DNA from 2 places in the Dietzia sp. WMMA184 genome. Region 1 is predicted to be linked to the other one. Evidence: riboswitches for the same ligand, from Rfam matches in the RefSeq annotation. Region 1 holds a riboswitch; the other holds the start of a gene.
What was found. A riboswitch is a leader RNA that binds a small molecule or an ion and turns the genes downstream of it on or off. The one in region 1 is predicted to bind cyclic di-AMP.
Positions count from the first base shown of each region.

Region 2: another riboswitch for cyclic di-AMP. It lies ahead of CK206_RS04325 (C40 family peptidase); the one in region 1 lies ahead of CK206_RS06870 (transglycosylase family protein).

Region 1 covers NZ_NXEI01000001.1:1,485,738-1,501,581, forward strand. Annotated here, with positions in the region: gene CK206_RS06845 (glutaminyl-peptide cyclotransferase) at 1-459, shown strand, start outside; gene CK206_RS06850 (MFS transporter) at 452-1,843, shown strand; gene CK206_RS06855 (DUF2771 family protein) at 1,840-2,349, shown strand; gene CK206_RS20665 (cold-shock protein) at 2,358-2,759, opposite strand; gene CK206_RS06865 (hypothetical protein) at 2,875-3,162, shown strand; cyclic di-AMP (ydaO/yuaA leader) riboswitch at 3,344-3,501, shown strand; gene CK206_RS06870 (transglycosylase family protein) at 3,510-4,145, shown strand; gene CK206_RS06875 (hypothetical protein) at 4,243-4,443, opposite strand; gene CK206_RS06880 (helicase-associated domain-containing protein) at 4,546-6,960, shown strand; gene CK206_RS06885 (DNA repair helicase XPB) at 7,027-8,694, shown strand; gene CK206_RS06890 (DUF3239 domain-containing protein) at 8,748-9,434, shown strand; gene nirB (nitrite reductase large subunit NirB) at 9,651-12,203, shown strand; gene nirD (nitrite reductase small subunit NirD) at 12,319-12,741, shown strand; gene CK206_RS06905 (uroporphyrinogen-III synthase) at 12,984-14,108, opposite strand; gene CK206_RS06910 (FAD-dependent oxidoreductase) at 14,237-15,754, opposite strand; gene CK206_RS06915 (molybdopterin oxidoreductase family protein) at 15,751-15,844, opposite strand, start outside.
Region 2 covers NZ_NXEI01000001.1:926,291-942,134, reverse strand. Annotated here, with positions in the region: gene CK206_RS04350 (c-type cytochrome) at 1-515, opposite strand, end outside; gene CK206_RS04345 (heme-copper oxidase subunit III) at 572-1,183, opposite strand; gene trpD (anthranilate phosphoribosyltransferase) at 1,475-2,533, shown strand; gene CK206_RS20650 (DEDD exonuclease domain-containing protein) at 2,520-4,151, opposite strand; gene CK206_RS04330 (hypothetical protein) at 4,306-4,524, shown strand; cyclic di-AMP (ydaO/yuaA leader) riboswitch at 4,604-4,752, shown strand; gene CK206_RS04325 (C40 family peptidase) at 4,765-5,376, shown strand; gene CK206_RS04320 (NlpC/P60 family protein) at 5,809-6,732, shown strand; gene CK206_RS04315 (glycosyltransferase family 4 protein) at 6,869-8,002, shown strand; gene CK206_RS04310 (long-chain fatty acid--CoA ligase) at 8,037-9,836, opposite strand; gene CK206_RS04305 (SRPBCC family protein) at 9,978-10,439, shown strand; gene CK206_RS04300 (hypothetical protein) at 10,436-11,323, shown strand; gene CK206_RS04295 (1-acyl-sn-glycerol-3-phosphate acyltransferase) at 11,368-12,108, shown strand; gene CK206_RS04290 (polyadenylate-specific 3'-exoribonuclease AS) at 12,115-12,612, shown strand; gene CK206_RS04285 (class II 3-deoxy-7-phosphoheptulonate synthase) at 12,649-14,055, shown strand; gene pknB (Stk1 family PASTA domain-containing Ser/Thr kinase) at 14,119-15,844, opposite strand, start outside.

The sequences.
Region 1 (15,844 bases):
ACCTGGCAGAAGGGCATCGCCCACAACCGCGACCCGCAGACCCTCGAGGTGCGCTCCGAGGTCCCGTACGAGGGCGAGGGCTGGGGCCTGTGCTCCGACGGCACGGCGCTGGTGATGAGCGACGGCTCCGACACCCTGACCTTCCGCGACCCGACGACCTTCGAGCCGACCGGACGCGTGTCGGTGACCTCCGGGGGCACGCCGGTCACCCGGCTCAACGAGCTGGAGTGTGCGGACGGCTCGGTCCTCGCGAACGTGTGGATGACCGACGAGATCGTGCGGATCGATCCCGCGACGGGGCAGGTCACCGCGATCTACGACGCCGGGCAGCTCCAGCAACCGCGGCCCGCGGACCCGGATGCGGTGCTCAACGGCATCGCGGCGCTGCCGGACTCCGGGAACGTCCTGCTCACCGGCAAGCTGTGGCCGACCATGTACGAGGTGCGCCTCGTTGGGTGAGCGTCACACCGGACCCGCGCGCCGCGCCGTCTCCTCCGCCGGACGGGGCGTGCGCCGGGTCTTCCACGCCGACGGCGCGGACCGCTCGGGGCTCGCTCCGCTCAGCTACGTCACGGTCGCCAACTTCGCCTGCGACGCGATTCTCGCCGTGGCCCTGGCGAACACCCTGTTCTTCTCCGCCGCGACCGCGGAGTCCCGCGCCAGCGTGGCGCTGTATCTCCTGGTCACGGTCGCGCCGTTCGCACTGATCGCGCCGGTCATCGGCCCTGCGCTGGATCGCCTGCACCGGGGCCGACGTCTCACCGTCTCACTGACGTTCACCCTGCGTGCGGTGCTGGCGGTGGTCCTCGCGCTGAACTTCGACTCCTGGCTCCTGTACCCCCTCGCGCTGGGCATGCTCGTGTTGTCCAAGACGTTCGGCGTCGTCAAGGCGTCCATCACCCCCCACGTGCTGCCCCCGACCCTGGACCTGGTCCGCACCAACTCCCGCCTGACCGTGCTGGGGCACGTCTGCGGCAGCCTCATCGCAGGGGCGACAGCCGGCGCCGTGGCATGGCTGTGGGACTCCGACGCCGCCCTGTGGTTGCTCGCAGCGGTCGCCCTCGTCGCGGCCTACGTCGCCGTGACCATCCCCGCGCACGCCGAGGCGTCCCGGGACGAGGAGTCCGCCACCCTGCGGATGGAGCGGGGCCCGAGTCTGACCGGTGACCTCCGGGCGGTCCTCACGCGGCCGCTGGGCAGGAACGTCCTGGCGAACCTGTGGGCGGTGTCGCTCCTGCGTTTCATGACCGGCTTCCTCACCCTGTTCCTGGCGTTCATGGCCAAGGCCCAGGAGGACGCCACCGCGATCGAGCAGGCCGGCCTCCTGGCGATGGCGGGCGCCGCCGGCGGGCTGGGTACCTTCGCCGGCAACGCCGTCGGTGCGCGGCTCCCGCTGGGCCGGCCCGAACGGATCGCCGGCACGGCCGCGGGGGCGGCCCTGGCGACGGCCGTCGTCGCCGCGTTCCTCGGGACCATCTGGGCCGCGGCCGTCCTCGCGCTCGTCGCGGCGGTGTGCAGCGCCCTGGGCAAGGTCGCCCTCGACGCGTCGGTCCAGACGGACATCCCGGACGCCGCACGCTCCTCGGCCTTCGGTCGCTCCGAGACCGCCCTGCAGGTGGCGTGGGTCCTCGGCGGAGCACTGGGCGTCCTCCTGCCGACCGACTTCACCGTGGGGTTCTCGGTGATCGCCGTGGTCGGCGCCCTGATGTTCGCGCAGTCGCACCTGACCGGCCGCGGGTCGACCCTCGTCCCCGGCCTCGGCGGCAACAGGCCGCGCTTCCCGGGCCCGCCGCGTGACCCGGGTGTGGCCGACACCCGGCCCCTCGGCAGAATGAGGGAGTGAGTTCCCGAAACGAGACCCCGTCGACCGGCTCCCGTATCCGTCCCATCACCTGGGCGATCGCGGCGTGGATGATCATCATGGTCGCCGCGATCGTCGGCGCCTGGCAGGGTTCGGAGGCCCGGTACGGTGCACTACCCGAGGTGACCGTCGCGAGCGATCGCGGCCAGGTGACCGTGCTGCCGTTCACCGCGACCGACCTGGACGGGAACACCTTCACCAATCCGGTCGGCGAGTTCCGGGTGCAGGATGAGGACGTCCTCACCGTCCGGCTGCCCGGAGAGCTGCGTGCGTCGACGATGGACGTCTACGAGATCCGCGCCGACGGCTCTCGCGACTACACCGTCGAGGCCGGCGGGCCGGGCCAGTTGCTGGTGCCCGTGACCACCCCGGAGGAGGGCCGGATCGAGGGCCTCGCCATCCGTGCGGTCGCCATCGTCTATGCCGCCGACGGGTCGGAGTCGATCCTCAACGGCGAGTGGTCGGTGCGCTTCACCTACGACGACTGATCCGTGGGTCAGGCGTCCAGCTCGCGCGCGACCGCGCGGAGCACCGACGCCACCCGGCCCGAGACCTTGGCCTCCGGCCGGTGACCACGGCGCAACTCGGGCTGGACGGTCGACTCGAGCACCTTGATCATGTCCTCGACCATCCCGTGCAGCTCGTCCGCCGAACGTCGGGGCCCGCTCCTCGGGGCCCGCTCCTCCGCGACCGTCGGCTCGTCGTGGACCACCACGCGCAACGCCTGGGGGCCGCGGCGCCCGGAGACCATGTCGAACTCCACGCGCTGGCGCGGACGCAGCGTCTCGACCCCTGCGGGGAGCGCCTCGGAGCGCACGTAGACATCCTCGCCGCCCTCCTGGGACAGGAAGCCGAAGCCCTTCTCCGCGTCGTACCACTTGACCTTGCCGCTGGGCACCGCGAACCACCTTCCGACCGGACGCGGCATACGCGACCGACAACCATGACTGATGCCCCGAGACTACCCTCGTGCGCGTTGGTGCCCACCGCGAGGCGAGCGGTAACCTCCCCGTGTGACCGCCGACGATCGACGCCCCGCCGACGACCCCTGGACACCTGACGCCGCGGCGTCCACCCGGGCAGCCGACCCCGTGCGGCCACGACGCCGGGGCCTGTTCGTGACGGCGCTCGTCATCTTCTCGATCGGAGTGTTGTTCACCGTCGCGGCGGCGCTGACCCCGTTCGTGCTCGGCCGCGACGCGCCGACCATCCTGTATCTCGGCGCGATGCTGTTCACGCCGGTCGGGTTCCTGCTGGGGCTGCTCTACGCCATCCTCGGCTCGCGACCACCGTCGGTGTGATCAACCACACCCTCCCGCGAACACCGCTGGTAACGAGCCGATAACGGCACCCTCGCCAGACCTGCACTGCCTCGGTTTATTTCAGAATGGTGACGATCCGGCATCGGACCGCTACAGTTTCGTAGCAGACTCGTCAGCGAGTCGGCATCGGACGCACCTACCGAACCCCGCCCAGCGGCCGATGCCACAGTGACCATTACCCGGGCGGGGACGGGGGACCCGACAGGGCCCACCACGGGCCCGGCGGCCGCAGGTCGCCTTGGGGTGAAGCCGCCACCGGCGGCCGGACGCACTCGTCCGAACCCGACAGCTCACCCCGTAGGCACAGAGTGAAAAGGACTGACGACATGACCTCTTACACCGGACGCCACCGTGCCGCCGCCCCCTCCTCAGCGCCCAGGAACGCTGTGAAGGTCGTGCTCGCGGGCACCGCATTCTCCGCCGCCGGCCTGGCCCTCGCGCCGGCCGCCAACGCCGCCCCCGACTCCGACTGGGACCGCCTGGCCCAGTGTGAGGCGGGCGGCAACTGGGGCATCAACACCGGGAACGGGTACCAGGGCGGCCTGCAGTTCTCGCCGAGCACCTGGGCCGCCTACGGCGGCACGCAGTACGCCCCGACGGCCAACCAGGCCACGCGCGAGCAGCAGATCGCGATCGCCGAGAAGACCCTCGCCGGTCAGGGCTGGGGCGCCTGGCCCGCCTGCTCGGCCAAGCTGGGTCTGAACTCCGCGCCGACCCCGCGGGACCTGTCCAACCCGGCGCCCGCGCCGGCCCCGCGGGCCCACGCCCCGGCCGCGCCCGCCGCCCCGGAGGCGGTCACCGCAGCCGAGCACGTGGCGACCCTGTCCTCCTTCGCCGAGGGCCGCGGCATCGCCCTGCCGATCGCCGACACCTACGAGGCCAACCGCGACGCCGTCGACGCCGCGTACGCCGGCAACCAGGACCTGGTGGACGGCTTCTTCGCCACCTACCTGGCCAACTGACGCGTCACCCGCGCAGCCCCGGTCCACGGACCACGAGAAAGGGCCGCCACTCCCTGCGGGGAGTGGCGGCCCTTTCTCGTGTGTAAGTGCGCCGCGCTCAGCGGGTGCGGGCGGTCCTGTTGACCACCGTCTCGGGGTGGAGGTAGCCCAGCCGATGCTGCGGCAGCGGGAAGGTCTCCTGCCCGAAGGGGGACAGGCCTCCCGCGACCAGCGCGGCGAGTTCGGTCACCGGGTGCTCGCCGAACGAGGCGTCGGGCCATCCCGGGTTGTCATGGGTCAGATTCTTCTTGGCAGCCACGTGTCCAGTGTCTCACCTCGCGGGCGTCCCGTCAGCATCCGGGTCGTATCGGACCCGGACGGTCCTCACCGCCGCCGCGATCTCACTAGGCTGGGACGGATCATGCCGAGTTCCCGAGCCTCCTCCCGCCGTGTCGCCCCCCGCAGTGCTGGTTCCCCCGGTGCCGCCGGCGACGAGCCGGACTTCCCCGCGTGGCTGGCCGGACTGTCCGATGACGCGCTCGTCCGCGTGTGCGAGTTGCGTCCAGATGTGGCCACCCCTCCCCCGGCCTCGGTCGACGTGCTCGCGTCGAGGCTGCGGTTGCCGGCGTCCACCGCCCGCGCGCTGGGGACCCTGACGTGGCCGGAGCTCGTGGTCCTGTCCACCGCCGCCGCGGTGGGTGCCGATTCCGGGACGGTGCCGCTGGGTGCGGTGTCGGGGCGGTTGGGTGTCGACGACGACGAGCCCGTCTTCCACGCCGCCGTCGCCCGTCTCCGCGACCTCACCCTGCTCTGGGGCGGGGAGGGTCATGTCCGGATGGTGCCGGTCACGGCGGTGGCCGTCCGGTCGGCCCCGGTGGTGGCGCCGCACCCCGGCGAGCCCGCGGGCGCCGACCTCGACGTCGCCTGGGGCGGTCTGTCGGCTCCGGCGGTCGGGGTGCTCGAGGCGATCGCCCGCGGGCGCACCCCCGTCGGGGCTCTCGGAGCCGGGGCGTCGGAGCCGGTGCGTGCCGCCGCGACCGAGCTGGCCGGCGCGGGACTCGCGGAGGTGACCGGTGGGGACGACGGCGAGGTCGTCGTCCCCCGTGCCCACGCGCTGGACCGGGCCCGCCACGGCGCCCGGGACGAGGGATCGTCGCTGCTCCACGCCCCTGCGTGGGCCGCCCCGAGGGCCGGGGCGGCGTCGGGCGGGGCGGGCCGGGTCGACGCCTCCGGCGGTGTCGCGGCCCTCGAACTGCTGCACCGCTGCGACTCGGTCCTCTCCGCTCTGTCGACCGCCCCGGCCGCCACCCTCAAGGCGGGCGGTGTCGGGGTGCGCGAACTGCGGCGGGTGGCCCGCGCCGCCGGTCTCGTCGAGGGCGAGCTCCCCCTGCTGCTCGAGGTCCTCGCGGCCGCGGGACTCATCGCTGTCGGTGACGCCGATGTCGGCGACGTGGCCTTCGACTCGGTGTGGGCCCCCACCGAGGCCGCCGACGTGTGGTCGGCCCGCGAACCGGCACGCCGCTGGGCCGAGCTCGTCCTCGCGTGGTGGTCCATGCCGCGGACTCCCTGGAGGGTCGGGTCCGAGATCGAGGGCGGCGGCACCGTGCCGGCACTGGGTGAGCCCATCGGCCCGCCCGGTCCCACAGAACGGGTCCGGGTCCTGAAGGCGCTGGCCGCCCTGGACCCCGCAGCGGAACCCGACGCCACACTGCTGACGGAGGTGGTGCGCTGGTCCTCGCCGGTGTGGTTCTCGCGTGCGGGTTCCCGGCCCGTGGAGGAGACCGTGGCGGAGGCGCGCCTGATGGGACTCGTCGTCGGGACCACCGCCACCAGCGCGGCCAGGGCCCTCGCCGGCGACACCCACGCACCCGTCGCCGGAGCCGCCACCCACACCGCCACCACCCATGACGGCACCCCCGCCCCCGGCGTCGAGGACCTCGAACCGGTCCTCGTCGCCGCCCTGCCAGACCCGGTCTCGGAGGTCATCGTCCAGGCCGACCTGACGATCCTCGCCCCCGGCCCGCTCGTGCCCGAGCTCGCCGCGGAGTTCGCGCTCCTGGCCGACGTCGAGTCGGCCGGCGCCGCCACCACCTACCGCGTCACCGAGACCTCCGTGCGTCGCGCACTCGACGCCGGGCGCACGGCGGCGGGGATCCGGGACCTGCTCGCCCGGACCTCCGTCACCCCCGTCCCGCAGTCGCTGGACTACCTCATCGAGGACGTGGCCCGTCGTCACGGTCGGCTGCGGGTGGGTACCGCCCTGTCCTTCGTCCGGTGCGACGACCCGTCTCTGGTCGCCCAGGTGCTCAGCTCCCCGGTGGCCGAGAACTGCGCACTGCGGACCGTCGCGCCGACCGTCCTCATCTCCCAGGCCCGGCCGTTGGACCTGGTGGAGGCCCTGCGCGAGCACGGGTTCGCCCCCGTCGTCGAGGACACGACCGGCGCCGTCGTCGCGTTGTCCCGGCCGGTGGCCCGTGTCCGGGAGAGCCGCATCACCCGCGCGCCCCGGGTCCCCACTCGCACGGCCACCCCCTCCGAACTGCGTGCGGCCGTCGCCGCGATGCGTTCGGCCGACCGGGTGCGCTCGGCGCGGGGCGCCTCCGGGGGCACGTACACCGGCGAGGCCGCCATCGCCCGCCTGCACGACGCGGCGAGCACGGGCACCGCCGTGACCGTCTCGGTCGTCGACGCCCAGGGCCGGTCCACCGCGCGACTGCTCGTGCCGGCCTCCGTCGGTGGGGGTCGGATCGAGGGGATCGAGCCGGATTCCGCCGAGCCCGTCACCCTGCCGCTGCACCGCGTGATCTCCGTCTCCGACGTCGACCCGACCCGCTGACCCGGATTCCTGGACAATGAAGGGTCGGACCCACGCGGGTCCGGTGAAACCCCGAGGAGGGCCGAAGTGAGTGGTGGACCGCTGATCGTCCAGTCGGACAAGACCGTGCTGCTGGAGATCGACCACGATCAGGCGAACGACGCGCGCCAGGCGCTGGCCCCGTTCGCCGAACTGGAGCGCGCCCCCGAGCACGTCCACACCTACCGGATCACGCCGCTGGCGCTGTGGAACGCCCGGGCCGCCGGGCACGACGCCGAGCAGGTGGTCGACGTGCTGGTCAACTTCTCCCGCTTCCCGGTCCCGCAGCCGCTGCTGGTGGACATCGCCGAGACCATGGCCCGCTACGGCCGGCTCCAGTTGGTCAAGAGCCCGGTCCACGGACTGACCCTGGTCTCCCTGGACTCCGCGGTGCTCGCCGAGGTCAAACGCCACAAGAAGATCGCCCCCATGCTCGGCGCCGACATCGACACCGACACCGTCGTGGTGCACCCGTCCGAGCGCGGCCGCCTCAAGCAGGAGCTGCTGAAGGTGGGCTGGCCCGCCGACGACCTGGCCGGGTACGTCGACGGTGAGGCCCACGACATCGACCTGTCCACCGAGTCCGAGCCCTGGGAGCTGCGCGACTACCAGCAGATGGCCGCCGACTCGTTCTGGGCGGGCGGCTCGGGTGTCGTCGTGCTGCCCTGCGGCGCGGGCAAGACGATGGTCGGGGCGGCCGCGATGGCCAAGGCCAAGGCCACCACGCTCATCCTGGTGACCAACACGGTCGCCGGTCGGCAGTGGAAGCGGGAGCTGCTGGCCCGCACCACGCTGACCGAGGACGAGATCGGTGAATACTCCGGTGAGCGCAAGGAGATCCGCCCGGTCACCATCGCCACCTACCAGGTGGTCACCCGCAAGACCAAGGGCGTCCACCGGGCGTTGGAGCTGTTCGACTCCCGCGACTGGGGGCTGATGATCTACGACGAGGTGCACCTGCTGCCCGCGCCGGTGTTCCGGATGACCGCGGACCTGCAGTCCCGGCGCCGACTCGGGCTCACCGCCACCCTGGTGCGCGAGGACGGCCGCGAGGGTGACGTCTTCTCCCTCATCGGACCCAAGCGGTACGACGCCCCGTGGAAGGACATCGAGGCGCAGGGCTGGATCGCCCCGGCCGACTGCGTCGAGGTACGGGTGACGCTCACGGAGAACGAGCGGATGCTCTACGCCACCGCCGAGGCGGAGGACAAGTACAAGCTGTGCTCGACCGCGCGGACCAAGATCCCGGTGGTCAAGAGCATCCTCGCCAAGCACGCGGGCGCCCCGACCCTGGTGATCGGTGCCTACCTCGACCAGCTCGAGGAACTCGGCGACGAGCTCGACGCGCCCGTCATCCAGGGCTCCACCTCCAACAAGGAGCGCGAGAAGCTCTTCAACGCGTTCCGCGCCGGGGAGATCTCCACGCTCGTGGTGTCCAAGGTCGCCAACTTCTCGATCGACCTGCCCGAGGCCAGCGTGGCCGTGCAGGTGTCGGGGACGTTCGGCTCCCGGCAGGAGGAGGCGCAGCGGCTGGGCCGGCTGCTGCGGCCCAAGCACGACGGCGGCCAGGCACACTTCTACTCGGTGGTCTCGCGCGACACCCTCGACGCCGAGTACGCCGCGCACCGGCAGCGGTTCCTCGCCGAGCAGGGGTACGCCTACCGGATCATCGACGCCGACGACTTGCTGGGGCCGCCGATCCCCGAGGTCGGCTGACGCCGGCGGCCACCCGCGGGTCCGGTCCGGACGGTTCCTGGGATACTGGACCCATGGCCGCCGATCGCACCCCCCGCGCCCCGCACGAGCAGTACCGCCTCGCCGACATCCCCGTCGACGACGCCTGGGTCCGCAAGCACAACGAGAGCCTCGCCGAGGTGCGGCGGCTGCAGTGGTCCGCGGGCATCCTCGGTGTGCTCGTCCTGGCCGCGGCCGTGGGCCTGCTCATCTACTCCGGCTTCGAGGCCTGGGCCTGGATCGTCGCCGCGCTGGCCGGGGTCTTCGCTCTCGGATGCCTGGCGATGATCGGGTACATCCCGCGCAAAATGGGCTCGATGCAGCGCACCTACGCCACCTCGGAACTCGTCCCGGCCATCATCGCCGAGGTGCGCCCCCGCGGGCTGACCCTCCTGGCGCTGGTCGACCGTGCCGTCGACCGCTCCGCCGGAAAGCTCCCCGCGCTGGCCGTCCGCAGCTGCGAGAAGCTCCCGGGTCACGACGTCCGCGTGGGCGAGCGCGTGCCGTGCGTGGCCGTGGTCGGCAACCGCAGCGCCCGCGGCGGCGACAACCTGTACCAGTTCATCTCACCCATGCCCGTCGCATGGGCGACCTCCGACAAGGCCGTCCTGCGCCGACTCGAGAAGGAGATCCCCTCCGGCGAGTGGGAGCGGGTGCGCCAGAACCTCGACCGGGTGGACGAGGTCTCGGCCACGCCGACGAGCCTGCTCCCCCTCGACTGAGCGGCCCCCCTCCCCCGGCATCTGCGCAAGCGACCGCCCTCACCCGGTTCCCGGCATCCGCGCGCCCTCGGCACGCCCGCACCCGTAGCCCGTCCGCGGCCTCACCCGCCGCCGGGCCCCCTGTGAACTAAGCGTCACGGGACCGTGATCCGACGCCACAGTTCCGCAACACCGCCTTCCTAGCCTGATCGGTACAGGCTCGAAGGAGGTCCAGGAATGACTGAGCACATCGTCGTCGTCGGGCACGGGATGGTCTCCCACCGATTCGTCTCCACCCTCGGCTCGCGGTACGCCGACACCGACCTGGCCGTCACGGTGATCGGCGAGGAACCCGACCCCGCGTACGACCGCGTGGGCCTCTCGGCCTATGTCGGCGCCTGGGAACGTGCGGCCCTGCACCTCGAGGACGCCCGCCACTCCGCCGACCCGAGGGTCACCGTCCGCTCGGGACACCTCGTCACGGCGATCGACCGATCCGCGCGGCAGGTCGAACTCGACTCCGGCGAGTTCATCTCCTACGACACGCTGGTCCTGGCCACCGGCTCACGCGCGTTCGTCCCGCCCGTGCCCGGTCACGACCTGCCCGGCTGCCATGTCTACCGCACCCTCGACGACCTCGACGCGATCCGCGCGGCCGCCGAGACCGCAGGGCCCGGCGCGCACGGCGTCGTGATCGGCGGCGGGCTGCTCGGCATCGAGGCCGCCAACGCGTTGAGCCTGATCGGGCTGACCCCGCACGTCGTGGAGCGCAACGACCGGCTCATGCCCGTCCAGGTCGACGGTCGGGGCGGCGCGCTGCTGGGCGACCTCATCCGCGACCGTGGCATCGAGGTGCACCTGAGCGTGACCGACACGGTGATCGAACCGCGCGACGGTGCGGACAGTGACGGCGGGGTCCGGGTGACCCTGACCGGCGACGACGGCGAGACGACCGCGGTCGAGGCAGCGGTCGTGGTGTTCTCCGTCGGTGTGCGCCCCCGTGACGAGCTCGCCCGCGGGGCCGGGTTGGCACTGGCCGAGCGGGGCGGCGTGCTGACCGACCGGGCGTGCCGCACCTCGGACCCGCACGTGTTCGCGATCGGCGAGTGCGCGGCCATCGAGGGCACCTGCTACGGCCTGGTCGGACCCGGGTACGCCTCCGCCGAGGTGGTCGCCGCCCGGCTGGGCGACGGTCCGGGCGCCGACGCCGAGTTCACCGGCGCCGACCTCGCCACCAAACTCAAGCTCATGGGGGTCGACGTGGCCAGCTTCGGCGACGCCCACGGGCGCACGCCCGGCTGCCTCGAGTTGGTGGTGGACGACCCCGTCACGCGCACCTACTCCAAACTCGTCCTCAGCGACGACGCCCTGACCCTGCTCGGCGGGGTGTTCGTCGGGGACGCGGGCCCGTACCAGCTGCTCAAGCCGCTGCTCGGGCGCACCTTGCCGTCGTCCAATCCCCTGTCCCTCATCACTCCCGGCGCCGCGGCGGACGGTGGGGGTGTCGGCGTGGAGTCGCTGCCCGACGACGCCCAGATCTGTTCCTGCAACGCCGTCACCAAGGGCACGCTGCGCGACGCGATCTGTGGCGGGGCGTGCGACGTCCCGGCACTCAAGGCGTGCACCCGCGCCGGCACCTCGTGTGGGTCGTGCCTGCCGCTCATGCGTCAGGTGCTCGAGGCCGAGGGGGTCGAGCAGTCCACTGCACTGTGCGAGCACTTCGACCAGTCCCGCTCGGAGCTGTTCGAGATCGTCACGGTCACCGGGATCCGGACCTTCTCCGGCCTGATCGGGCGCTTCGGCCGCGGCTCCGGCTGCGACATCTGCAAGCCCACCGTCGCCTCGATCCTCGCCTCGACCAGCTCCGACCATGTTCTCGACGGCGAGCAGGCCTCGCTGCAGGACACCAACGACCACTTCCTGGCCAACATCCAGAAGAACGGCACCTATTCGGTGGTCCCGCGGATGCCCGGCGGGGAGGTCACGGCCGATCAGCTCATCGTGATCGGCGAGATCGCACGCGACCACGACCTGTACGTCAAGGTCACCGGCGGCCAGCGGATCGATCTCTTCGGCGCGCGTGTGGAGGAGTTGCCGCAGATCTGGCGACGCCTGGTCGACGCGGGCATGGAGTCCGGTCACGCCTACGGCAAGTCGCTGCGCACGGTGAAGAGCTGCGTGGGTACCTCGTGGTGCCGCTATGGTCAGCAGGACTCCGTGGGGATGGCGGTCCTGCTCGAGACCCGGTACCGCGGGTTGCGCGCGCCGCACAAGATCAAGATGGGCGTCTCCGGCTGTGCCCGCGAGTGCGCCGAGGCCCGTGGCAAGGACGTCGGCGTGATCGCCACCGAGACCGGGTGGAACCTCTACGTCGGTGGTAACGGGGGCGCGACCCCGCGGCACGCCCAGCTGCTGGCCGGGGATCTCACGGACGACCAGCTCATCCGCTACATCGACCGCACGGTGATGTTCTACGTCCGCACCGCCGAGCGGTTGCAGCGGATCGCACCGTGGCTCGAATCGCTGGAGGGCGGCATCGACCACCTGCGTGAGGTCGTGTGCGAGGACTCCCTGGGGCTCGCGGCCGAGCTCGAGGGCCGGATGGAGTCGCACGTCGAGGGGTACGTGGACGAGTGGGCGGCCGTCCTGGACGACCCCGACAAGCTCTCCCGTTTCGTCTCGTTCGTCAACGCCCCCGAGGCGCCGGACCCCACCGTGCAGTTCGAGGAGCGCGACGGCCGCAAGGTGCCGGTCCTGCTCGGTTCGCCGTCAATGCCGGCCCGCGTCTGACCGTCCCGCCCCGGACACCGGCCAGCTCTGCCGGCCACCCCGCCCACGTCTCCCGCTCACCAGCTCCGCCCACTACTTCCGCTCACCAGTCCCGCCCACCAGGAGGAGATCCGTCATGACCACCACCCAGCTGTTCACCGCCACCCGCCCCGCTCCCGCATCGGGCGCCGCGCGCCCCGCCGAGATCGCCGTCTGCCCGGTCGGCCGCCTCATCCCGGGGCGTGGGGTCGCCGCCCTGCTGCCCGACGGCCGCCAAGTGGCGGTGTACAAGATCGACGACGACGAGGTCCGCGCCCTCTGCAACATCGACCCCGTCGCCCGGGCCGCCGTGATGAGCCGCGGCCTGGTGGGCGACCGCGCCGGCGAACCCGCGGTGATCTCACCGATCGGGAAGCAGGCCTATGCGCTGGCCGACGGTCGCGGCCTCGACGACCCCTCGCACGGACTCTCGGTGTTCCCCGCCCGGGTCGCCGCCGATGGCACGGTGTTCGTGGCTACCCAGCCCGCCGTCCGGCATGCCCGCGTGATCGCGGCGTAGGCGCCGCCCGGCCGGCGGCCCGTTCCCGAACCGGGGGCAGCGCACCCACTCGCGGGTGCGCTGCCCCTTCTCCGTGCGCCGCCCCGCTGGCGTGCGCCGCCCCGCTGGCGTGCGCCGCCCCGCTGGCGTGCGCCGCCCCGCTGGCGTGCGATGGCAATATGCACATTCACTGGCGGGTTACGCTGCGGGTGTGGACCATTCAGGGCGCGTACGTCGAGGAGTCCGCAGGGCCGGCGGCGCCTTTAGATGCTGAGTCGGTATCCGCGCTTGACCACGGTCGTGACCAGGTCGGGAACGCCGAGCGCGCGCCGCAGCCGACCCATCGCGGTCTCGACGGCGTGCAGGTCGGTCCCGTCCCCGGGCAGGGCGGCGAGCAGATCATCGCGACTCACGCAGGCCCCGGGGCGTCGGGCGAGGACCCGCAGGAGCGCGAGCTGGGCCGGGGTGAGCTCCACCGGTTGTCCGTCGACCAGCGCGGCCGCCGCACACACGGTGAGCTCGTGTCCGGCGACCTGGATCGGCGCGGTCCGGGCGGCGAGTTCGTCGGTGGTGTGCCTCATGAGTGAGCCCAACCGCATCCGGTCCGGACTGGTGAACGGCACCTCGAGCTCGGCCAGTGGCGCCGCGGTCACCGGCCCGACGCACAGTGCGGCGACGGGCCCGCTGAGCGCGTCGAGCAGGTCGTCGAACACGCCCAGGGCCTCGGCCCGCGTGAGCACCGCCACCACCGCCGGCGCCGCGGTGAAGGTCACGCCGTCGACGCCCTGCGCCGCGATGGTCCGCACCAGATCGTCGAGTGCCGCGAGATCCTCGGGCAGCTCCCAGCGGTAGACAGGCACCTCGATCACGTCGGCCCCCGCCTCGCGGAGCCCGTCGAGCAGCACCGACATCGGATTCCACCCGGAGCCCGCGCCCTGGATCTGGACGCCGATGGTCAGACCCTCCACGCCGCGCTCGAGCAGCATCTCCAGCAGCTCCGGGCTGGCCTCGCTCTTGGCCGAGGCGTGCTCGCGCAGGCCGGCGGCACGGATCGCGCCGGTGGTCTTGGGTCCGCGGGAGTACAGCGGGACCGCGCCCATCAGCTCGAGCAGGTCGTCGGCCAGGCCCCATTCCTCGCACACCTGCATCCACCAGCGCACGCCGGCCGCGGTGGTGAGCACCATGAGGTCGGCGGGCGCGGCGAGCAGGCGACCGGTGGCCTCGCGCACCACCGTGTCCTCGGCGATGGGGATCATGTGCATCGCCGGGGCGTGCAGGACGGTGGCCCCGCGCCGCTCGAGGAGGGTCCGTTGTTCGGAGGCTCGCCGGGCGGCGGTGACGGCGACAGTACGTCCGAGCAGCGGGAGATCGGGTTCGGAGGTGGTCACGTCGGAATCGGTCACTCCCCCATCATGACCGAGGCGTGTGTCCGGCAGGTTTCCCTCCACCACGTCGTCCGCCCCCGCCGCAGCACCGCACGCACCCGCCTCCGCGTCCCGTGACCGCTCGTCCCTCGTCATCCCGCCTCCTGTAGCCATCCGCATATCCCTTCGACCGCCGACGAGCACCCACCGCAGCCCGTCCCGGCGCGGGTCCGCTGCGCCAGGGCACCGTTGTCGCGTGCCCCGTCGGCCCAGGCCGCGACCAGGTCTCCCTTGCTCACACCGTTGCAGCGGCAGACCACCGCCGCGGCCGGCATGGTCGACGGTGTCTGTGCGGCCACCGCCTCGGCCCGTCCCAGCACCACCGACACCACGTCGTCAGGCACGGGAAGGGCGTTCTCGAACAGCTGCGTCAGCGTCCCGACCGGCTCGGGGTGGCCGATCAGCGCGGCGCCCACCACCCGTCCGCCCGCCACGTCGACGCGGGCGTACCGTCCGCGGGCGGGTTCGCTCAGGGTCGTGACCTCGATCGGCGCACCGGTGTCCGGGCACCGCGATCCGTAGACGTCGGCCGCGAGGGAGCCCAGGGCGACCACGTCGAGCCCGTGGGCCTTGAGTCTGGTCACCTCCGCGCCCCCGAGGTATCTCGCCCGCGGGTCCGCGCCGCTGAGCCGGGCGGCCAGCACCACGGCCTGGTCCCAGGCGGGCGCGACCAGACCTGCGACGACGCCCCGGTGCTGCGCGCAGTCGCCGATCGCGGAGATGGCGGGATCGCTGGTGGTCAGCTCGTCGTCGACGACCACGCCGTGGCCCACCTCCAGCCCGGCGTCGCGCGCCAGGTCCGTCCGGGGCGCGGACCCGGCGGTGAGCACGACCGTCCGGCAGCGCACCTCGCCGTCGTCGAGCGTCAGGGTGACGCCGTCCCACCTCGTGGCGCGTACGCCGGTGAGCACCCGCACCCCGAGTGCCGCGAGAGCGCGGACCAGTACGGCGCCGGCGCCGGCGTCGAGGCACCCGTTCATGGGCCGGTCGCGGGGGTGGACGACGACGACGTCGTGCCCCGCCCCGGCGAGTGCGCAGGCGATCTCCAGGCCGATGAAGCCCGCACCGACGACCGCGACCGGGCCGGGGTGTGCGGCGAGATGAGCGGTCAGTTCTCGTTGACCCGCGGCATCCCGGAGGGTGAACGCGCCGGGCGCCAGACCACGGCCCGGGCCGCGGATGCCGTCGACGGGCGGGATGCGGGGTGCGGCTCCCGTGGCCAGGACCAGGTGGTCGTAGCCGATGCGTTCGCCGTCGGCGAGCTCCACCTCGCGGCAGGCGCGGTCGATCGCCGCGACAGGTGTAGAAGTCCGGACCGTGATGTGGTGCCGTTCCCACCAGGCCGAGGGCTTGAGCCGGGCAACCGGCGCTGGCGCGACGGGGGCGGGGGCCGCGGGAGCCGCTGCGGGCGCGTCGGGGGCGTCGGGGGCGGCGACCGGCCGGGCCGCGACGGCGTGGGACAGCATGATCCGGTTGTACGGTTCCTCCGGTTCCGCGCCCAGCACGGTCACCGACAACCGCTCCGGGTCCGGCTCGCCGACGCGCAGTTCCTCCGCGAGTCGGGCTGCGGCCATCCCGGCGCCCACCACGACGACGCGGCGCGCGCTCATGCCGCCTCCAGCCGGACCGCGCACACCTTGAACTCGGGCATCCGACTGTGCGGGTCGAGCTCCGGCAGGGTGAGCAGGTTGGCCCGGCCG
Region 2 (15,844 bases), 560 kb from region 1:
GCCTGACCGGAGGCACCGCGCAGCGACTCCTGGGCGATGGTGCCGTCCGGGTCGGTGACGACCTCGGGGCCGCCACCGTAGAGGTCGACATACGCTGCGAGCGCGATGATCTGGTGCTCGCTGTAGCGGGGCTTCTTGCGCTCCGCCTGGGCCTCGTTGTCCGCCGCCGGCATGCGGCCGGAGTTCACCTGGAAGTACGTCGCTCCCGCGCCCGTGCCGACCAAGGATGGACCGCGGTCCTTGACGCCTTGGAGATTTATCCCGTGGCAGGTGACACAGGAGACCTCGTAGAGCTGCTTTCCGTCGGCGATGAGCGCGGCCTGGTCCTGTTGAGCCGTCGCGACCTGTGGCTCGGGAATGACAGCCGTGGCGACAGCGCCCGCCCCGACGAGGCCGCCCGCGATGACTAGCGCGCCGACTGCCTTCCGGCGACGCTTCGTGGACACTGGGCGCGCTGGAGCCACAACGGGGTCCGGCGACGGCGTATCGGCAGCGGGTGGGAGAGGAGAGTTCATTGTGAGTTCCCTTTGGAGTTGGGACCCGCTGGACACAGCGTCCTGCGGCCAGCTGACTACTGAATGAAGTAGATGGTGACGAAAAGTCCGATCCAGACCACGTCGACAAAGTGCCAGTAATACGACACGACGATGGCGGCTGTGGCCTGCGCCGGCGTGAATCGCGACATCGTGGTCCGCATGACCAGTACGACGAACGCCAGGACGCCCGCCAACACGTGAAGCCCATGGAAACCGGTGGTAATGAAGAATACCGACCCGTAGACGCTCGACGAGATCGTGACGCCCTCGAGGTAGAGCATCACGTACTCGTACGTCTGTCCGATGAGGAACACTGTTCCCATCAAGGCGGAGATCATGTACCACCTGCGGAGTCCGAAGACGTCACCCTGCTCGGCGGCGAAGACGCCCATCTGGCAGGTGAACGACGACGCCACCAGGATGACGGTGATCGTCAGGGCGTACGGCACATTGAGGTGTACGGGATAGGAAGGCCAGTCACCTCCCGAGTTCGCCTTGGAGACGAAGTACATCGCGAACAGGCCCGCGAAGAACATCAGCTCCTGGGACAGCCAGACAATGGTGCCCACACTGACCATGTTCGGCCGATTCAGCGAATGAACACGCTGGGCCATGGCCGATCCTGAGTTATCTACTGCGCTCGTCACGTGGCCAAGTATGACCCCTGAGGAGGGACGAGTCTGCACGGACCCCCGAAATCGGCGTGTCTGTCCAGCGTTTCCGCAGGTCGCTTCGGAAACTCTCAGGGCAAGGGTCGGTATTGGTCCCCCTTGCAGGGGCTATCAGGGCACTCTCAGGCGAGCACCGGCCGCTCGCCGCCGCCGGAGTGCAGGGTGTCAGCGCACGGGCCGGGTCGGAACAGTGGCACGATTGACGACGTGCGGGCGGCGCCCTGTGGGGCGTGTCCGTTTCCATGACACCAGAGGAGGTCGGGACACGTGGGCAGTTCGGCAGCGTTCGACGGGGGCCGGTCGTGGCCCGGGGTTCTCGGTACCCTCACCGCGGGCGGGGACCTCGATCCGGCGGAGGCCGGGTGGGCGATGTCCCGGATCATGGAGGGTGTCGCCACCGACGCTCAGATCGCAGCCTTCGGCGTTGCCCTGAAAATGAAGGGCGTCACGGGTCCGGAGCTCGACGCGCTGGCCTCGACCATGCTCGACTACTCCCGTCGGGTGCCCACTGATCGTCCCTGCGTGGACATCGTCGGTACCGGTGGCGACCGCCAGGGCACGGTGAACATCTCCACGATGTCCTCTCTCGTGGTGAGCGCCTGCGGGGTGCCCGTGGTCAAGCACGGCAACCGGGCGGCGTCGTCCAAGAGCGGCGGTGCCGATGTGCTCGAGGCGCTCGGGGTGGCGATCGACCTCGGCCCGGAGGACGTCGGGCGGTGCCTCGACGAGGTGGGCGTGGCCTTCTGCTTCGCGCCCGTGTTCCATCCCGCGCTGCGTTTCGCCGCGACTCCCCGGCGTGAGATCGGGATCCCGACCGTCTTCAACATCCTCGGGCCTCTCACGAATCCCGCGGCACCCGCCGCGAACCTCATCGGCTGCGCCTTCGAGGGGCTGATGACGGTGATGGCGGAGGTGTTCGCGTTGCGCGGTAAGTCGGCGCTCGTGGTGCGTGGGTCGGATGGTCTCGACGAGATCACCATGACCGGTCCCACCCGGGTCCTGCGGGTCTCGGGCGGTCATGTGGACGAGGATCAGGTCGAGCCCGCCGACTTCGGGATGAGCGCCTGCTCGATCGAGGAACTACGGGGTGGGGACGGCGTCCACAACGCCGGGGTCGCCCGCGATCTCCTCGCGGGAGCGCGGGGCCCGGTCCGCGATGCGGTATTGCTCAACTCCGCGGCCGCGCTGGTGGCCTTCGACGGTCTCGAGCGTGGTTCCGACCTGGTACCTGCCATGCGGGCCGCGGTGGACCGGGCCGCGGCGGCGATCGACGACGGCGAGGCGGGGCGGCTGCTCGAGAAGTGGGCCGGGTTCAGCGTGCGCTGACGAGTCCCGTCCCGCGGTGCTCGGCGGCGGCGCTCTCGGCCAGGGCCGCCCAGCCGGTCAGCGTGTGCGCCCCGTCAAGGGGGAGCGTCCAGCAACCCTCGACCGAGACGATGCGTGTCCTGGTCGAGTCGATCCACCGGTGGACGTTCCGGATCTGGGCGGCGGTGGCACCGGCGAAGGGGCCGGGGCCGGGCTGCACGGTGGTCGCGGCGGCCCGGAGTCCGTCGATGACCGGCATCGGTGCCGCTCCCGGCGGGACGACCCCGGATCCGGCGAGTCGACCGTGGCGCACCACCGCGACCGCCCACGTCCGGCGCGGCGCCGGCTGTGCGAGAACGATCTCGGGCAGCGAGGCCGTGGCGGCGAGTTCCTGCCGTCGGGAGAGGACCCGCACGAGAGCTGCGGTCCTGTCGCGGAGCCTGGCCGCGCGTTCGAACGCGCCCTCGGCCGCGAGTACCTCCACGCGGTCGACCAGATCCCGCAGGGGGCCGGAGTCCCGTCCCTCCGCCAGCGCCGCCCAGCGATCGGATCCCGGGGCGGTGCCGAACACGCCGAGGAGGTCCTCCCGGGCGGCCCGGGCGTCCTCGGCGCGCCGGAAGGGCCCGATGGCGGCGGGGTCGTCCGGCGTTCGCACGACCTTCGGGCGGGTGGCGCGGCCGGTGGGGGGCGTGAGCCACCAGCCGCGGCGCGGGCTCCGCGACCGGGTGTTGAACGGGGGTTGAAGCGAGTCGATGAGCTGTTCCTCGACGGTCCACGCCTCGAGGAGGTGGGCGCACGCGACCGAGTCGATCGAGTCGGCCAGCCCGACCATGGTGCGCATCCGTCCGCGCGTGTCACCGCCGGAGTAGTAGGACCGGGCCCGTCTGCGGACCGCGCCGGACGAGCCGACGTACAGGGCGCCACCGGCGTCATCCCGGAACACGTAGACACCGGGCCCCTCGGTCAGCGAGCCGGTCATGGCGGCCCGCCGCCTCACCTCCGGGGAGAGACGACCGTCGTAGGCCCGTAGCTCCGACAGGGTCGAGACCCCGCAGTCGCCGACCCGCGAGATCAGTGCGTGGAGCACGTCGACCGTGGCGCGGGCGTCCTGCAGGGCCCGGTGATTGGGCTCCACGGTGGCCCCCAGGTGCGCGGCGAGGACTCCCAACCGATGGCCTCGTGTCTCCCCGCGGTGCAGCACCCGCCTCGCGAGAGCCAGGGTGCAGAGCGACGGGGGATCGGGCCACGGGCGCCCGGTCGACGCGGCGGCGGCCCGCAGGAAGCCCAGGTCGAACCGCGCGTTGTGGGCGACGAGGACGGCCCCGCGGGAGAATTCGAGAAACGTCGACATCACCTCGCCGAGACTCGGGGCACCGACGAGGTCGTCCGGAGCTATCCCCGTCAGTCTGCTGATGTGGCGGGGCAGGGCACCGTCGATCGAGACGAACGTCGACAGTTCCGCCTGCACCTCGCCGCCCCGGACGCGTACCGCGCCGATCTCGGTGATCTCGTCGCTTCCGGTCCGGGTGCCCGTCGTCTCCAGGTCGACCACGACGAACGTGACGTCGGACAGCAGAGGCTCGAGATCGTCGAAGGCTGCCTGCACCCCGGTCGAGACGGGGGAGGGGGATCGGGGCATGGCGGAGACGGTAGCCCCGCCCTCCGACACCGCCGGCCCCGCCGTGGTTGTCGGACCTTGTCCCTAGGGTGCCCCGCAGTACGACCACCCCGGGCCCGGATCGCGGCTCGATAACGAACGGGCAACACGCCCAGGACGAAGTGTGAGGTAGATCATGTTCACGATGGACTGCGTGCGGTGTCCCGCAGGACCCGCCGCATGTGACGGGTGCATCATCGCCGTTCTCGACGCCGGAAAACCGCAGGTGGACGAGCTATCTCCGGAGTCGTGCGGCTATGTTCTGGACCCGGAGGTCCGCGAGGCGATCGACGTCCTGCGCGAGGTCGGAATGGTCTCCACGGTCGAGATTCTGGGGGCTGACGTCGCCGCGTGAGCGATGAACTGGACTTCGACGAGACGGTTTCGTAACCTTTTCGAGACCTCGGAAGTCATCGCCCGCCTGCCGGCGGGGAGCCGGGGTCACACCTAAGCGCCGAAGGGCGCACCGGGGAACCAAGATCCACTGGGGTGAATCGCACGAGGGCCTACAGGTCCGAAGCGTAGGACAGACTTCCGTGTCCGAACCCGTCAGCTAACCCGGTCGGTGCCGCAGGAAGAAAGAGGAACAGTCTTCGTGGGAGCCCACAGCATCAAGACCAGCTCGACCGGCCGCCGTGTCGCCGCCGCCGGCCTGCTCGCAGCCGGAGCCGCTGTCGCCGGTTCCGGAACCGTCGCCGCCGCACCCGTCACCGTCGACGTCCCCGTCGAGCTGCGGCTGCCCGGCGTGCCGAACCAGGTCTCGTTCGACCTACCGGAGGGCATCGAGCTCCCGGCCGGCCTGGCCCAGGCCCAGGCACAGGCGGCGCCCGTCGAGTTCGCCGCCCCCGCGCCGGTGGTCTCGACCGGCCAGCGCATCCTCGACGCCGCCACCACCCGGGTCGGCTCGCCCTACGTCTGGGGCGCTACCGGCCCCAACTCGTTCGACTGCTCCGGTCTGACCTCGTGGGCCTACAAGGAGGCGGGGATCTCCATCCCGCGCACCAGCCAGGCCCAGATCGGCGGCGGCACCCAGGTCTCCAAGGCCGACCTGCAGCCCGGCGACATCGTCGCCTTCTACAGTGGCGCCAGCCACGTCGGGATCTACGCCGGCAACGGCCAGGTCGTCCACGCCCCGTACTCGGGCACCTCGGTGAGCTACGCGCCGGTGGACTCCATGCCGTTCTACGGTGCGACACGCTACTACTGAGTCGGGTCGCTCCCCGAACCTCCGCAGACCCCGTCGGCGTCCGGTCTCGAACCGGTCACCGGCGGGGTCTGTCGTCTGTAACATCCCCTCTCGGGTACCCGATTCCACCGTAGGCGTCGGCTGGGCGCCCGCGCCCTGCGTGACCCGGATCCGAGAGTTCGACGACACCAGATGACCCGCAGCCTCAGCGTGCTCGCGATCGCAGCGACCGTGACCACCTCGTTGACCCTCGGTCCCGCGCCGGCCGGAGCGCAGACCACCACCCCGGACCGGTCGTCGCCAACCGCGACCACGGCGCCTGTCCCGGGTCCGGTTACCCCGCCTGATCAGGTTTCGACTTCTCCCGCTCCGTCGTCGACCGCTCCGTCTTCCCCCGCTCCGTCGCAGACTGCACCGTCCACCACGCCGTCCGCCACAGCGGTGCCCGGCGAGATGAGCGAGGACCTGGCGGAGCTGGCCCGGTTGTCCGAGGAGGCGGGAGCATTGGGGGAGCAGCTCCACCTCGCGCGCGGGGAACTGGACCGCGCCAACGGGGAGCGCGTCCGCCTCGAACGGGCCGCCGGGGTCGCAGCCGGACGGTCCGCCCTCGCGGACGGCACCGCGCGCCGGGACCAGTCCATCGTCGATCACCTCGCGACCATGCGGTACCGGGGCGGGGACACCGGCGCCACACGGGCGGCAGTGCTCGCCGAGAGCCCCCGGGACCTGGTCGACAGGCTCGACACGCTGCGCCGACTGTCCGGGGCCACCACGAGTGCACTGGACGCCTCCAGAGCTGCGTCCCGGGATGCGGTGCAGCTCAGGGAAGAGGCCGCGCGTTCCGCGGCCGAGGCCCGGGACGCGGCCCGCGTCGCGCAGGAGCGAACCGACGCGCTCGCCCGCCGAACCGAGGAGATGCGGGTACGGATGGATGAGGTCCGTCGCCGGGTCGACGCACTGTCGGACGCACAACGCGATCTCTGGATCGGCGGACCGGTGGTGCCGGAGGGGTACGTTGCCCCGCCGGTGGACGACGTCAATTCCGCGGCGCTCCGAGTCGCACTCTCCCGGCTGGGCGCGCCCTACTCGTGGGGCGCGACGGGCCCGTCCGAGTTCGACTGCTCCGGTCTCATGGTGTGGTCGTACGCGCAGGAGGGCAAGGCGCTGCCCCGGGCGAGCCAGGCGCAGGCGGTCGCGGGCGCCCCGGTGGCGATGAACGACATCCGGCCCGGTGACCTTGTCATCTACTTCCCCGGCGCCACCCACGTCGGGATGTACGCCGGCGACGGTCTGGTCCTGCACGCCCCGACCTACGGTGTGCCGGTCCGCCTCGAGCAGGTCGACGCGATGCCGATTCACGGGATCCGCCGCTACTGACCCCGGCCGACCCGGCCAAGCACGGCCGCCCCGCGCAGACACCGGCCGTCCCCGATCGCGCTCCGCCCCTTCCCGACGAGGACGACGCACCGGGCGGGGCCGAGGCGGGCCGGGTTGTGTGGCAGGCTCGGAGCCGATGACCAAGACGCTGTTGATCACCAACGACTACCCGCCGCGCCCGGGCGGGATCCAGTCGTACCTGGAGACGTATCTGAGCCACCTGGACCCGACGGACGTCGCGGTGCTCGCCTCGACGTTCCGGGGTGGCGAATCGGCGGAGTACGACGCCGCCAAGCCCTATCTGGTGGAGAGGGTGCCCACCGAGGTGTTGCTCCCCACGCCCGACCTCGCGGCACGCGCACGAAGGCTCGCCTCGGACTTCGGCGCGACGACGATCTGGTTCGGGGCCGCCGCCCCCCTCGCCGCCATGGCGCCGGTGCTACGGCAGGGCCCCGTGGACCGCATCATCGCGAGCACACACGGACACGAGGTCGGCTGGTCGATGCTGCCGGGCTCGCGCCAGATCCTGCGACTGATCGGCGAGTCCACCGACGCGGTCACCTACGTGAGCGACTACACACGGAGGCGGTTCGCGGCGGCGTTCGGCCCCCGCGCCCGCCTGGTGCACCAGCCGGGTGGCGTCGATACGGAGAGGTTCCGGCCGGATCCCGCACGGCGAAGGGCGATCCGCGACCGTTACGGACTCGCGGACCGCGACGTGATCGTGTGTCTGTCCCGCCTCGTGCCGCGGAAGGGCCAGGACATGCTCATCCGGGCGATGCCGGAGATCGCCCGGCGGGTGCCCGGGGCGGTCCTCGTCGTCGTCGGCGGTGGGCCCTATCGGCGCACGCTGGAAGGACTGGCACGCCGCCTCGGGGTGGCCGACCGGGTCGTCTTCACCGGCCGCGTCCCCGCGGACGAGATCGTCGACCACCACCGACTCGCGGACGTCTTCGCGATGCCGTGCAGGACCCGAGGGGGAGGGCTGGACGTCGAGGGGCTGGGAATCGTCTACCTGGAGGCGTCCGCGTGCGGGGTGCCGGTCGTGGCGGGCCGGAGCGGCGGTGCCCCGGAGACGGTGCGCGACGGCCGGACCGGTCTCGTGGTCGACGGGACGTCACAGGGCGAGGTCGCCGACGCCGTCGCCGGCCTGCTCGAGGACCGGCCCAGGGCGTCGGCCATGGGGGTCCGCGGCCGCACCTGGGTGCTGGAGAACTGGCGCTGGGAGGACCTGGCCCGGGACATGGAACGCGTGCTCTCGGGGGAGTGACCCGCGAGAGCACGCGTTCCGACGCGCGGTCCGATCAGGCGTAGAGCGACTCGATCTGCTGGGCGTACTTCTGGTGCACGACGTTGCGCTTGACCTTCAGGGACGCGGTGAGCTCACCGGTCTCCTCGGTGAACTGGTCCGGGAGGACGTGGTACTTCTTGATCGACTCGGAGTGCGACACGCTCCGGTTCGCCCGCACCAGCGCCTGGTCCAGGTGCTCGATCAGATCGGCGTCCTTGAGCAACTCGTACAACGAGCCGGACTTGTCGTGGTGGGTCTTCCACCGTTCAACGGCCTCCGGGTCGAGGGTCAGCAGGGCCGAGACGAACGGCTTGCCGTCGCCCACGCACACCGCCTCCGCCACGAGCGGGTCCGCACGCAGCGCGTCCTCGAGCTGGTTGGGCGCCACGTTCTTCCCGCCGGCCGTCACGATGATCTCCTTCTTGCGGCCGGTGATCGACAGGTACCCGTCCTCGTCCAGCGAACCCAGGTCACCGGTGCGGAACCAGCCGTCGCTGAAGGACTCGGCGGTCGCCTCCTCGTTCTGCCAGTAGCCGGAGGCGACGACGGGTCCGCTGACCTCGACTTCACCGTCCTGCGCGATCCGGACCGCGCAGCCGGGCAGCGGCTGGCCGACGCTGCCGATCCGCATCCGCCCCGGGGTGTTGACCGTGATCGCCGCACAGGTCTCCGTCAGGCCGTAACCCTCGAAGATGTTGACCCCGATGCCGTCGAAGAAGTGGGTCAGACGGTCACCCAGGGCCGCGCCGCCGGAGATGGCGACCTCGCAACGCCCACCGAGCGCGTTGACGAGTTTGCCGTAGACCAGCTTCGAGAAGATCGCGTGGCGCAGCCCGAGCAGCGGACCCACCCGGCCGTCACCCCGGTTGGCCTTGGAGTACGCGACCGCGGTGTCCGCGGCCTTGTCGAACATCCACGCCTTGACCGTGCCGCCGTCCTGCGCGGTCGCCTGGGCCTTGTTGAAAACCTTCTGGAACACGCGGGGGACGGCCAGGATGTAGTGCGGCTTCATCTCGCCGAACGTCTCGACCAGGTTGGTCAGGTCGGAGGAATGCGCGATGGTCACGCCGGCGTGGAAGCCGGCGTAGGTGATGGCGCGGGCCAACACGTGGGCCAGGGGCAGGAACATCACCGAGGTGGCGTCGTCCCGCAGGATCCCGCTGAACGGCGTCTCGAGCACGGCGAGCGTCTCGGACATGAAGTTGCGGTGGCTGAGCATGACGCCCTTGGGGCGGCCCGTGGTCCCCGAGGTGTAGATCAGCGTCGCGGGGGAGTCGGCGCGGACCGAGGCCCGGCGCTCGTCGAGCACCGAGACGTCGACCGTGGCCCCCTCGGAGGCGAGGGTCTCGAGGACCGGGGTCGCGCCGTCGATCACCAGGACGTCGGCGACCTCCAGGCCCTGCACGCCCTCTCGGGCGGTGGTGGCGTGGATGTCGTTCTCGACGATGATCAACCGGGCCGCGGAGTCCTCCATGATCCAGTGGATCTGGTCGGCGCTGGAGCTGTCGTACACGGGAACGGTGACCGCGCCGACGGCCCAGATCGCGAAGTCGATGAGATTCCACTCGTACCGGGTGGAGCTCAGCAGGGCGACCCGATCGCCCGCCCGGACACCGAGCGCCACCAGTCCGCGGGCGATCGTCCGGACCTCCTCGGCGAACTCGCGGTTGGTGACGTCCGTCCACCGACCGTCGACGGGCTTCTGGAACGCCACGTTCTCCGGGGTGTTCTCCGCGCGGTCGTATGCCGACTGAACGCAGGACCAGTCGTCAGGGACGGTGAAGTTGGCGGGTACCGCGACGTATTCGCGCAAAGGGTCCTCCCGGTGGAGACGTTCAGAGTATGTCGGTGACCACACACACTATCGCCGGGACCACACGGTGGTCACGTCGCCTGCCTTCCGGGCGCCGCGGGTGGGGCGCATCGCGGAGCGGGATATGTGAAGCTTGTGGGTATGAGCGAGCACGACGGCGCCCCCGAGGTGTGGCCGACCAGAGACTCCACGGTGGTCGACGCACCGGTGGAGGACGTCATGGCGGTCATCTCCGACTTCGCCGCGTACCCGGAGTGGTCCGCGTCGATCCGCGCGGCCGAAGTGCTCTCCAGCGGTCAGGACGGCCGTCCGGACCGGGTGCGGTTCGAGCTCGAGGCGGGCGCGATCGTCGACGAGTACGTCCTCGTCTACTCCTGGTCGGCGGACGACCGCGGTCTGGAGTGGCGGCTCGAGAGCTCGGCGTTGCAGAGGGCCCAACGGGGCTACTACCGGCTCGAACCGGTGGCGGGCGGCACGCGTGTGGACTACGAACTCGAGATCGAGCTCACGGTCCCGGTGATCGGGAGCCTGCGCAGCCGCGCCGAGCGCCGGATCCTGGGCGACGCACTGAAGGAACTCAAACGCCGGGCGGAGTCGCGGTGAGCAGAACTCGTGTCGTCGTCGTCCTCGGGGGAGATCCCGAGGACCGCGCGGGCGTCACCGCCGACCTGCTCGCGGACCCCGGCTGCACGGCGTTGATCCTGACCGGCCATCCCGATGCCGTCGACCCCCGTCTCGACGTCTCGGAGGACGGGCCCGTCGAGGTCCGGGTCGACGACCCGACGGCGAGGCTCGAGACCTACCGGTCCGGCGCCGCCGATCCGGACGACGACGTACTCGCGGCGCTCGCCGCCGGAGGGGACGCCCCACTGGCCGCGGTGCTCGGGTGGGAGTACGCGCGACGGGCCGCGTCGTCCGAGTACTGGGACGTCGTCGTGGTCGAGCTCGACGGGGACCTGACCGCGGTGCGCCGGCTCGCGGCGGCCGGGGAACTGGCCGCGTTCGTGGAATCACGTTGGCCCGCCAATGTGCGCTTCGCCTCCATGGCGGCGGGCGGACGCGCCGACGTGCGGGTGCGGGAAGCGCACAGACTCGCGCTGCTCGCCGGTGACGTGGCCGGCTTCCTCGCCGGGAGGATCGAGACCATCGTGGTGGGGTCCCCGGCCGGCTCCACGGCTGCCATGGCGACTCTGGCCCGCGGCGCCGTCACCCCGGTGGTGGCGCCCGACGGCGAGGGCGGATACCGGGTCGAGTACCCGGCCCCGACCCGCCCGTCCGCGCCGGTCTCGGTCGAGGGGGACCGGCTCCGCCTGGAGTTCGACGGGTTCCGGGCGGTGGTGGCGCTGCCGCCGCTGCTGCGCCGGTGTGTGCTCACGCAGTCCGTCTTCGAGCGCGACGCGGGTCGACTGGTGATCAGCTTCCTGCCCGACCCGGATCTGTGGCCCCCGAACCTCGTACCGTCCGGATCCGCGGACCGCGCCGGGTAGTATCCGCATTCGTCGACAGCCATCACAAGAGGACCGGTGACCCGTTGCTGTACTACCTGTTCAAATACGTGCTCATCGGCCCGTTCCTACGTCTGACGAGTCGTCGGGTCGTCACGGGACGCGAGCACTTCCCCGAGCGCGGTGGCGCCCTGCTGGTCGGCAACCACCAGTCCGTCGCGGACTGGTTGTTCACCGCTCTGCTCATGCCCCGCCGGGTCACCTTCCTGGCCAAGAGCGACTACTTCACCGGAACCGGTGTCCGCGGCATACTCAGCCGGTGGTTCTTCGCCGGCTCGGGCCAGCACCCGATCGACCGCACCAACGCCGACGCCGCGCAGGCCGCCCTCGACGCCGGGCTCGAGGTCCTCTCATCGGGGGAGATCCTGTGCATCTACCCGGAGGGGACGCGCTCGCCGGACGGTCGTCTGTACCGCGGGAAGACCGGGCCCGCCCGCCTCGCACTCCGCGCCGGGGTGCCCATCATCCCGGTGGGCGTGACCGGGACCCCCGAGTACGTACGCCGGATCTCCCGGTTCCGCCCCGGGCGGCGCACCGAGATCCGGGTCATGCTCGGCGAGCCGCTCGATCTGTCCCCGTGGGCCGGGCGCGAGGGGGACCGGGACGCTGAGCGCGAGATCACCGACGAGCTCATGCGGCGGATCCAGGCGCTGACCAATCAGGAGTACGTCCACGACACGTATGGCGCCGAGATGAAGAAGCGCTACGAGGCGGTGCGCAAGGCCGGGCGGAACCTGCTCGACCACCCCGTCGAGGGACAGCGCTGATCGCCGGTGCGCTACTTCTACGACTGCGAGTTCATCGAGGACGGCACGACGATCGAGTTGGTCTCCGTGGGGATCGTCGCCGAGGACGGCCGGGAGTTCTACGCCGTGTCCACCGACTTCGACGCCTCGGCGGCCGGGCCGTGGGTGCGGCGCAACGTCCTTCCGAAGCTGCCCAACCCGTCGTCGTCCGCGTGGATGTCCCGGAGCCGCATCCGGGACGAGCTCTACGAGTTCGTCACCGCGCCGCCCACCGGCGGGGTCGAGATGTGGGCGTGGATCGGGGCGTACGACCACGTGGCCGTCTGCCAGCTGTGGGGCGACATGACAGCCCTTCCCGCCGCCATGCCCCGGTTCACGCGCGACGTCCGCCAGCTCTGGGAGACCGCCGGCAAGCCCGACCTGCCCGCACACCCGGGAGGGGAACACGACGCCCTCGCCGACGCCCGCCACGCCGCGATGCGCTTCCGCGCCATCGCGGCGAAGTCGCCCCACCTGGGTCTCTGAGGCCCGCTCCGCCGGTGGTGGCGTATCGTCGCCGGGGTGAGCAACTGGACAGTCGACGTCGACATCGCGCAACTCCCCGACCTCCCGCCGCTCTCCGCGGACCTGGATCGGCAGCTGGCGGACGCCCTCTCGCGGCCCGCCCTTCAGCAGCCGTCGTGGGATCCCGGTCACGCCGCGGCGATGCGCAAAGTGTTGGAGAGCGTGCCGCCGATCTGCGTCGCCTCCGAGGTCGAGCACCTCTCCGATCGCCTCGCCGACGTGGCGCACGGGCGTGCGTTCCTGCTCCAGGGCGGTGACTGCGCCGAGACGTTCGAGGCGAACACCGAGCCGCACATCAAGGGCGTGATCCGCACCCTGCTGCAGATGTCGGTCGTGCTGACCTACGGTGCGTCGATGCCCGTGGTCAAGGTCGGCCGGATCGCCGGCCAGTACGCCAAGCCCCGCTCGGCGGACCGCGACGGAACCGGGTTGCTGTCCTACCGCGGCGACATGGTCAACGCGCTCGAGCCGGACGAGGCGGCCCGTGAGCACGACGCCTCCCGGCTCGTCCGTGCCTACGCCAACGCGGCCGCGGCGATGAACCTGGTCCGTTCCCTCACGGCGTCGGGCACCGCGGACCTGCATCGCGTCCACGAATGGAACATGGAGTTCGTCGCGGGCTCGCCCGCTGGTGCCCGCTACGAGGCCCTCGCCGCCGAGGTGGATCGTGGCCTGCGCTTCATGGACGCGTGCGGGGTCTCGGACCAGAACCTGCGCTCGGCCGACATCTTCTCCTCCCACGAGGCGCTCGTCCTGGACTACGAGCGGGCCATGTTGCGCCTGGCCGACGACGGCACGGGCCTGACCGGCGACGCCGAGCAGGGGTTGTACGACCTGTCGGCGCACTTCCTGTGGATCGGGGAGCGGACCCGCGGCATCGACGACGCCCACGTGGCGTTCGCCTCGCTCATCCAGAACCCGATCGGCCTGAAGATCGGTCCCACCACCACGCCCGAGTTGGCGGTCGAGTACGTGGAGAAGCTCGACCCCCACAACCGGCCGGGTCGACTGACGCTCGTCTCCCGGATGGGCAACGACAAGGTCCGCGACGCGCTGCCGCCGATCGTCCAGGCCGTCGAGGCGACCGGCCACAAGGTCATCTGGCAGTGCGACCCCATGCACGGCAACACGCACTCGACGTCCAACGGGTACAAGACCCGCCATTTCGACCGGATCATCGACGAGGTACAGGGCTTCTTCGAGGTCCACCACGCTCTCGGTTCCCACCCGGGTGGCATCCACATCGAGCTCACCGGTGAGGACGTCACCGAGTGCCTCGGCGGAGCCCAGGACATCTCGGACATCGATCTGGCCGGTCGCTACGAGACCGCCTGCGACCCGCGCCTCAACACCCAGCAGTCGCTCGAGCTCGCCTACCTCGTGGCGGAGATGCTGCGCAGCTGACGCCGTAGGGGCCGGCCTCGCGCCCCGGAGGCACGGCCGGCCGCGCCGGAGACGCGGCCGGTCCTAGCCGAGCGCGTCGATCTCGACCTCGCTGCCCCTGGCCACCACCCGGCCGGGCAGCGGGGTCTGGCCGTAGACGATCCCCCTCGACGTTCCCGAGTCGATGGTGGCCTCGAGCCCGGCGTCCTGCAGCGTCCGGCGCGCGTCGGAGGCCCGCGAACCCAGCACCACCGGGACGGTCACCGCGTCCGACGGGACGACCCGCAGCACCGCGTTCGTCGGGTCGAGCCGGGTCCCGGCGGGCGGATCGGTGCGCACCACGCGGCCGTCGGAGATCTGACGATCGGTCACGGGCGATTCGCGGACGATCGTGAACCCCTCGTCCTCGAGGATCCCGGTCGCCTCGTCGAGGGGCACATCCCGGAGGTCCGGCACGGTCAGTGCATTGGAGACGAGCAGGACGACCCCGTCCCCGCGGGACACGTCGGTTCCGCTGTCCGGGTCGGTGCCCACGGCCGCGCCGCCGTCCACCTCGTCGTCGTAGACCCGTCTGACCTGTGACACGGTGAGGCCCGCGCCCTCCAGGGCCGCCCGCGCCTGGTCCTCCTCCAGGCCCACGACCTCGGGGACGGCGACGGGTGCGGGGCCGGAACTGGTCACCATGGCCACCCGGGTGCCCACGTCGACGGTCGTGCCCGCGCCCGGCTGGAGCGAGACCACCTGGCCGACGGGTACCGAGTCCGAGTACTCGTTCCCGCCCCGGACCGGTTCCAGTGAGTTCTCCCGCAGCGCTGCGGACACGGCGTCCACCGACCTGTCGGCGCCGACCTCGGGCACCACGGGGCGACCGACGGACACCAACACATCGACGGTGTCGCCGCGCGGCACCCGCTCGCCCGCCGCGGGGTCGGTGCCCACCAGCGCGGACGGGGGGACGTCGTTGCTGAAGGCGTCGCGGGTCGCGGCGGCCAACCCGACGGCGTTGACCGCCTCGGTCGCCTGCCCCGCCGACATACCCTGAACCGACGGCACCTCCACGAACCGGCCGGAACCCAGCCACCAGCCGGCCACGGCCAGGCCGATCGCGGCGGCGAGCACCACGATGAGCCACAGCATGCCGCGCTGGCGGCGGGGCCGGATGACGTCCCGGTCGGGCGCGGGCTCGATGCCGCCGGGGGGATAGTGGCCCGATCCCGCGCCGTGCCAGTGCGCAGGAGCAGGGCCGGCCCCCGCTCCCGCCCCGGGACCCGCCGCCGCCGGGGCCACCATGGTGTCCACCCGCGTCGGCGTCGGCCCGTCGCCCCGGCGCAGCGCCTCCCCGCTCTCACGGTCGGCGGCGTCGAACTCGGACTCCCCGCCCGGGGTGGCCCGCGCGGCGTTGGCCCGCGCCCGCGACCACGAGGACTGCCGTGGTGCCGGGACGACATAGTCGGGGAACCGGCCGATCCTGGCGGCCTGGTCCAGGTCCCGCAGCATCTCGCCGGCGTCGGCGTAGCGGTCCTCACGGCTGCGTCGCGTGGCGCGCAGGATCAGGTGGTCGAGGTCCTCGGCCACGGTGTCGGACTGGTCGGACGGGGCCGGCACGTCGGTGTCGAGGCGACGGTAGGCCACGGCGATGTTGTTGTCACCGCTGAACGGTGGCTCCCCGGTGAGCATCTCGTAGGCGAGAACGCCGAGGGAGTACAGGTCGGACCGGGCGTCGGTGTCGGCGCCGGAGATCTGTTCGGGGGACAGGTAGGCCGCCGTGCCCATCACCACGCTGCTCGAGGTGGCGCGGGACTCGGCCACC